Regions from separate parts of the Dyella soli genome, predicted to be linked through region 2. Evidence: predicted binding sites of a transcription regulator. Region 2 holds the regulator's gene; each other region holds the start of a gene.
What was found. Region 2 encodes HrcA, which represses chaperone genes, less so after heat shock. Its sites were predicted from a motif close to TTNGCACTCNNNNNNNNNGAGTGCNAA; they were not measured.
Positions count from the first base shown of each region.

Region 1: rpoH (RNA polymerase sigma factor RpoH) is a predicted target of HrcA. The motif match lies at 1,269-1,295, and genes of this name have one in related genera.
Region 3: groES (co-chaperone GroES) is a predicted target of HrcA. The motif match lies at 1,086-1,112, and genes of this name have one in related genera.

Region 1 covers NZ_JBTFFU010000001.1:2,184,400-2,186,598, reverse strand. Annotated here, with positions in the region: gene ACXU4B_RS10070 (response regulator) at 1-441, shown strand, start outside; gene ung (uracil-DNA glycosylase) at 438-1,139, shown strand; gene rpoH (RNA polymerase sigma factor RpoH) at 1,324-2,181, shown strand.
Region 2 covers NZ_JBTFFU010000001.1:535,233-537,431, forward strand. Annotated here, with positions in the region: gene recN (DNA repair protein RecN) at 1-556, opposite strand, end outside; gene hrcA (heat-inducible transcriptional repressor HrcA) at 676-1,728, shown strand; gene grpE (nucleotide exchange factor GrpE) at 1,813-2,199, shown strand, end outside.
Region 3 covers NZ_JBTFFU010000004.1:45,928-48,126, reverse strand. Annotated here, with positions in the region: gene pdxR (MocR-like pyridoxine biosynthesis transcription factor PdxR) at 1-544, shown strand, start outside; gene cutA (divalent-cation tolerance protein CutA) at 514-831, opposite strand; gene groES (co-chaperone GroES) at 1,185-1,478, shown strand; gene groL (chaperonin GroEL) at 1,574-2,199, shown strand, end outside.

The DNA.
Region 1 (2,199 bases), 1.6 Mb from region 2:
CCGCAGGACTCGGCCCAGGGCGAAGTACTGTACGTGGAAGACAGCCGAGTGGTCGCGCTCGCCACCCGCCGCATCCTGGAGAAGCACGGCCTGACCGTGCATCACGTGATCAGCGCCGAAGACGCGCTGGCGCTGCTGGAAACGGCGCGCGCGCAGGGTGGGGTGGGCGCCGACATCGTGCTCACCGATGTCAGCCTCAAGGGCGAACTCACCGGCGGCGACCTGCTCGAGCGCATTCGCCGCGAATACCACTACAGCAAGGGCCGCTTGCCCGTGCTGGTGATGACCGGCGACGAGAACCCGGCCAACCAGGCGGCGCTGCTGCGCGCCGGCGCCAACGACCTGGTCGAAAAGCCGATCGAGGAAAAGCTGTTGATGACCAAGCTGCTGTTCCAGTTGCGCGTGTCGCAGCACCTGCGCGAACACGACGAGGCGGCGTGAACGAGCATCGCATCCGGCTGGAGCCTTCGTGGAAGGCTCGCATCGGCGACTACCTGGCACGACCGGACATGCAGGCACTGGGCGATTTCCTGCGTGCCCAGAAGCAGGCCGACAAGGTGATTTTCCCGCCGGGCCCGGAGATCTTCGCCGCCTTCGAGCACACCCCGTTCGAGGCCGTGCGCGTGGTGATCCTGGGCCAGGACCCGTACCACGGTCCGGGGCAGGCGCACGGCCTGTGCTTCTCGGTACGCCCTGGCGTGCCGGCCCCGCCGTCGCTGCAGAACATCTTCAAGGAGATCCGGCGCGACCTTGAGCTGCCGGCGCCGGACCACGGCTGCCTCACGCCCTGGGCCGACCGTGGCGTGCTGCTGCTCAACAGCGTGCTCACGGTCGAGCAGGGCCTGGCCGCCTCGCACCAGGGCAAGGGCTGGGAAGGGTTCACAGATGCCGCCATCGATGCCCTCAACCGGGAGCGGGAAGGGCTGGTTTTCATGCTGTGGGGCTCGTATGCCCAGAAAAAGGGCCAGCTGATCGACGCCCGCCGCCATTGCGTTTTGAAGTCGGTGCACCCATCTCCTTTGTCAGCGCACCGCGGTTTCATCGGCTGCGGGCACTTCTCGGCGGCGAACCGGTATCTGGAAAGCCGCGGGGCAGGCGCCATCGACTGGTCCCTGCCGGCACGCGCCGCATTCGGCTGAACTGCCGTTTCACATGCCCTGAACCGGGGGACGGGCAAAGTGCGACCTCCCCGGCTCGTCCTGCTGGACGAGCGCCCCAAGTTCCTGTACTATCCAGTTCAACAAAAGGCCCCTGAACTTGCGGGGCCTTTAGCACTCTCACTACCCGAGTGCTAAGCTGATTCCCTCACAGGAGGTTCCATCCATGTCTCAAGCTTTGGTGACCGCCACCCTTCCGGTGCCGAGTGTCGTCGGCAGCCTGGATGCTTATATTTCGGCGGTCCATCGGATTCCGGTGCTCAGCCAGGACGAGGAGCAGGCGCTGTCGCGCCGCTACAACGATGAAAACGACCTGGAGTCCGCCCGCCAGTTGGTGATGTCGCACCTGCGCTTCGTGGTCCACGTGGCCCGCGGCTACAACGGCTACGGCCTGCAGCTGTCGGACCTGATCCAGGAAGGCAACATCGGCCTGATGAAGGCGGTGAAGCGCTTCAACCCCGACCAGGGCGTGCGCCTGGTCAGTTTTGCCGTGCACTGGATTCGTGCCGAAATGCACGAGTTCATCCTGCGCAACTGGCGCATCGTGAAGGTCGCCACCACCAAGGCGCAGCGCAAGCTGTTCTTCAACCTGCGCAAGAGCAAGAAGCGCCTGGGCTGGATGAACGCCGAGGAAGTGCGCACGGTGGCCAAGGACCTGGGCGTGCCCGAAGCGACGGTGCGCGAGATGGAATCGCGCCTGTCCGGTCGCGACATTGGCTTCGAAGCCCCGGCCGATGCCGAGGAAGACGCCAAGCCGGCGCCGGAAGCGTTCCTGATCGACGAAGGCGCCGACCCGTACGAGAACGTGTCCGACGCCGACCAGGCGGACAACCAGCTCGATACGTTGGCGAGCGCGCTGCAGAAGCTGGACGAGCGCTCGCGCGACATCATCCAGCGCCGCTGGCTCAACGAGGAAAAGGCCACGCTGCAGGATCTGGCCGATGAGTACGGCGTGTCCGCCGAGCGCATCCGCCAGGTCGAGGCCAACGCCATGAAGAAGATGCGCGGGCTGTTCGCCGCGTAAGCCCACCGAACGGCGTAA
Region 2 (2,199 bases):
TCCGCTGCTCGCGGTCGTCGCCGCCGCTGAGCTTGCGGATGCGCGTGCCCAGCTCGCGCCATTGCGTGGCCAGCTCGCGGATCTCGCCGACCAGCGCCTCGTTGCCGGCGTAGGCGTCGAGCAATTCAAGCTGGTGCGCACGCGCGAGCAGGGCCTGGTGCTCGTGCTGGCCATGGATCTCCACCAGCAGCGTGGCCAGTTCGCCGAGCTGGCTGGCGTTGGCCGGGCGGCCGTTGATCCACGCCCGCGAGCTGCCCTCGGCGCGGATGACGCGGCGGAGCTGGCAAGTGTCTTCCTCGTCCAGCTCCTCGCGGCGCAGCCACTCGCGCGCCTCGGGGAGGTCGGAAAGGTCGAACTCGGCGGTCAGCTCGGCGCGGTCGCTGCCGGCGCGCACCATGCCGCTGTCGGCGCGGGCGCCAGCCAGTAGCATGAGGGCGTCGACCAGCAGGGACTTGCCGGCTCCGGTCTCGCCGCTGACCACGGTAAGACCCGGGCCGAAGGTGATCTCGGCTTCTTCGACGACAGCAAAATGACGGACGTAGAGCGAAGTGAGCATGGTCTGGGGCACGTTGAAGTCGGTCGATTGTAGCGGCTGACCGGCGGGGCAAAAGGTGCCGGGCTTGCGCGCGGGCTCGTCAGACCTTATTTCTTTTACGTCTCACGGATTGCTACAGCATGCCTGTCTCTGACCTCGATGCCCGCGCGCGCCGCCTGTTGCGCACCCTGATCGCCCAATACCTGGCCGATGGCGAGCCCGTGGGTTCGCGCACGCTGTCGCGTTCGTCCGGGCTGGACGTCAGCCCGGCCACCATCCGCAACATCATGGCCGACCTGGAAGAGGCCGGCCTGGTGGCCTCGCCGCACACCTCGGCCGGGCGCGTGCCGACGCCGCGCGGCCTGCGCCTGTTCGTGGACAGCCTGATCGAACTGCAGCCCTTGCCGCTCGAAGAGATGGCGCGCCTGCGCCTGGAGATGCCGCCGGGCCCCACTACCACGCGCGACCTGCTCGGCAACGTTTCGACCCTGCTGTCGGCCATGACCCGTTTCGCGGGCGTGGTGACGGTGCCGCGGCAGGTGGACTTCCCGCTGCGCCACATCGATTTCGTGCCGCTGCCCGATGCACGCGTGCTGGTGATCCTGGTGTTCTCGGACAACCAGGTGCAGAACCGCATCGTGCAGCTGGCCAGGCCGCTGGAGGCACGGGAGCTGGAGCAGGCGGCCAACTACCTCAACAGCCAGTTCGCCGGCCAGCGCCTGGACGATATCCGCACGCATCTGTTGCGTGAGCTGCGCGAGACCAGCGGGGAGCTCAACCGGCTGCTGTCCAGCGCGGTGGAGCTGGCGGCGGCGTCGTTTGCGCCGCAGGCCGAGAGCGATGACGTGCTGGTGAGCGGCCAGACCAATCTGATGGGCTATTCCGAGCTGGCCAACCTGGAGCGCCTGCGCGAACTGTTCGAGGCGTTCCAGAAGAAGAATGAGCTGGTGCAGCTGCTGGAGGTATGCGCCCGGGCCCCCGGCGTGCGGCTGTTCATTGGCGAGGAGTCGGGGTTCGCCGCGCTGGATGGCTGTAGCCTGGTCACCGCCAGCTATGGTGCCCAGGGACGCGTGCTGGGTGCGGTGGGCGTGATTGGCCCCACCCGCATGGCCTACGAACGGGTCATCCCGGTAGTGCAGGCCACGGCCGGTTTGCTCAGCGATGCCTTGAATCGCGCCGCTACGACCCTATAACGCGCCCGGGAGGCGGGTTTTACCCGCAAGTTTGTAGACGGTTGGTGCCTTGCGCACCAGCCATGGTATGGCTTGGAGTAATACATGCAGAGCAACGACCCAACGACGTCCAACGAGGCGCAGGGCAGCGGCGCGCAGGGCGAATCGCCCAACGCCGAGCTGGAGGCCCTCAAGACGCGCATCGCCGAGCTGGAGGCCGGCAACGCCGAATTGCGCGAGACCGTGCTGCGCGAAAAGGCCGAGATCGAGAACCAGCGCCGCCGGCTGCATCGCGACGTGGAGCAGGCTCGCCGCTTCGCCAACGAGAAGCTGCTGAACGAGCTGCTGCCGGTCTACGACGGCCTCGAGCGCGGCCTGCAGGTGGAAAGCGGCGACATTGCCAGTGTGCGCGAAGGCATTGCGCTTACCCTCAAGTCGCTGCTGAAGATTGCCGAAAACAACGGTCTGGTGCAGGTCGACCCGGTCGGCCAG
Region 3 (2,199 bases), on a different contig from region 2:
CGATGGCCTCGTGTTCTACGTGGGTACCTTCTCCAAGAGCCTGTTTCCTGCGCTCCGGCTGGGCTACGCGGTGGCGCCGCCGTGGGCGTTGGCGGCGCTGGTGCAGGCGCGGCAGGTCTGCGACTGGCACGCCGACGTGCTGGCGCAGGACACGCTGGCCTCGTTCATCGCCGAAGGCCACCTTGCCCGCCATGTGCGCAAGATGCGGCGTATCTATGCCGAGCGCCGCGAGGCCCTCATCGATGGCCTGGTTCGACATGCGGGCGAATGGCTGGCGCTGCAGGGTTCCGATGCCGGCTTGCACGTGGCTGCGCTGCTGCCACCCGAACTGGATGCCGGCGCCCTGGTGCAACGCGCGCTGGCGCAGGACATGCGCATCGAGGCGCTGTCCGGCTATGCGATCGGCGCGACCGCCCCCAACGGGCTGGTGTTCGGCCTGGGCACGCTGCCGGCCGCGCGCATGGACGAGGCCACGCAGGCGCTTGGACGCCTGTTGAGGACGCCGGTACCGGCTCAGCCTTCGCCGCGCACCCAGTCCAGGTAGGCCTCGTGGCCCTGCGCCACGGGCACCGCGATCAGTTCCGGCAGGTCGTACGGATGCAGGGCCAGCACCCGCTCCCGCAGCGCGTCGAAACGGCCCGCAGTGGTCTTGATCAGCAGCAAGTCCTCGCTGTCGCAGGTCACCTCGCCCTGCCAGCGATAGGTGGAGCGGATCCCCGGCAGGTGGTTGACGCAGGCGGCCAGCCCTTCGCCGACCAGGGCTTGGGCCAGGGCCTGCGCGCTGGCGGCATCGGGGCAGGTGCAATAGCAGAGCAGGACGGTGTCGGGCATGGGCGGCAGACTAGCCCGACTGCCGGGCTGGCAAAACCCGGGCCGGCAGGTCGCGCCATGTCCAGCCTCTGGCGGAGGCCCGGCCCGCCGGCCTTCGCCGGGGTGGCCGCCCATGCGGGTTTCCCGGGTGGTCGTCGGGTCCCCGGACCGCCGATTTCACGGGCCCGACCCTTGAAAGCCCCCGGCGCTTCCCCCATTGCAGGACTCAGCCATCGGACCGGCGCCTCTTGCAGGGGGGCTTTGCGTCGTTAGAATTGGCACTCACCTCCGGGGAGTGCTAACAAGCGCCAGCACAGGCGTCGCTCCGGGGTCCCACTTTCGTTCAACCCATTCAACCAAGCTGGAGCCCACCCATGAGCAAACTGCGTCCGCTGCACGATCGCGTCATCGTCAAGCGTCTCGAAGAAGAGCGCGTCTCCGCTGGCGGCATCGTCATTCCCGACAGCGCCACCGAAAAGCCGACCCGCGGCAAGGTCATCGCTGCCGGCACCGGCCGCATCCTGGAAGACGGCAATGTGCGCCCGATGTCGCTGAAGGAAGGCGACGTGGTGCTGTTTGGCAAGTACGCCGGCCAGGAAATCAAGATCGACGGCGAAGAGCTGGTCTTCCTGAAGGAAGACGACATCGTTGCGGTTATCGAAGGCTGATTGGCTTGACGGGGTCTAGCGCGAGATCCGCGCTTTGTAGAAGCCCTGTCGCCAGCGTCCCCATTCCTATTCAATTTTTTTGAGGCAAAAAAATTATGGCAGCTAAAGAAGTCCGCTTCGGCGAAGACGTACGCGCACGCATGCTCAAGGGTGTCAACACCCTGGCCAATGCGGTCAAGGTCACCCTGGGTCCGAAGGGCCGCAACGTAGTGATCGAGAAGAGCTTCGGCGCCCCGACGGTGACCAAGGACGGCGTGTCCGTCGCCAAGGAAATCGAACTGGCCGACAAGTACGAGAACATCGGCGCCCAGATCGTCAAGGAAGCCGCGTCCAAGACTTCCGACGTCGCCGGCGACGGCACCACCACGGCGACCGTGCTGGCCCAGGCGTTCATCCAGGAAGGCCTCAAAGCCGTGGCCGCCGGCATGAACCCGATGGACCTCAAGCGCGGCATCGACCTGGCCGTGTCCACCGCCGTGGGCGAGCTGAAGAAGCTCTCCAACCCGACCGCTGACGACAAGGCGATTGCCCAGGTCGGCACGATCTCGGCCAACTCCGACGCCAACATCGGCGACATCATCGCCACCGCGATGAAGAAGGTCGGCAAGGAAGGCGTGATCACGGTCGAGGAAGGTTCGGGTCTCGAGAACGAACTCGACGTCGTCGAAGGCATGCAGTTCGACCGCGGCTACCTGTCGCCGTACTTCATCAACAACCAGCA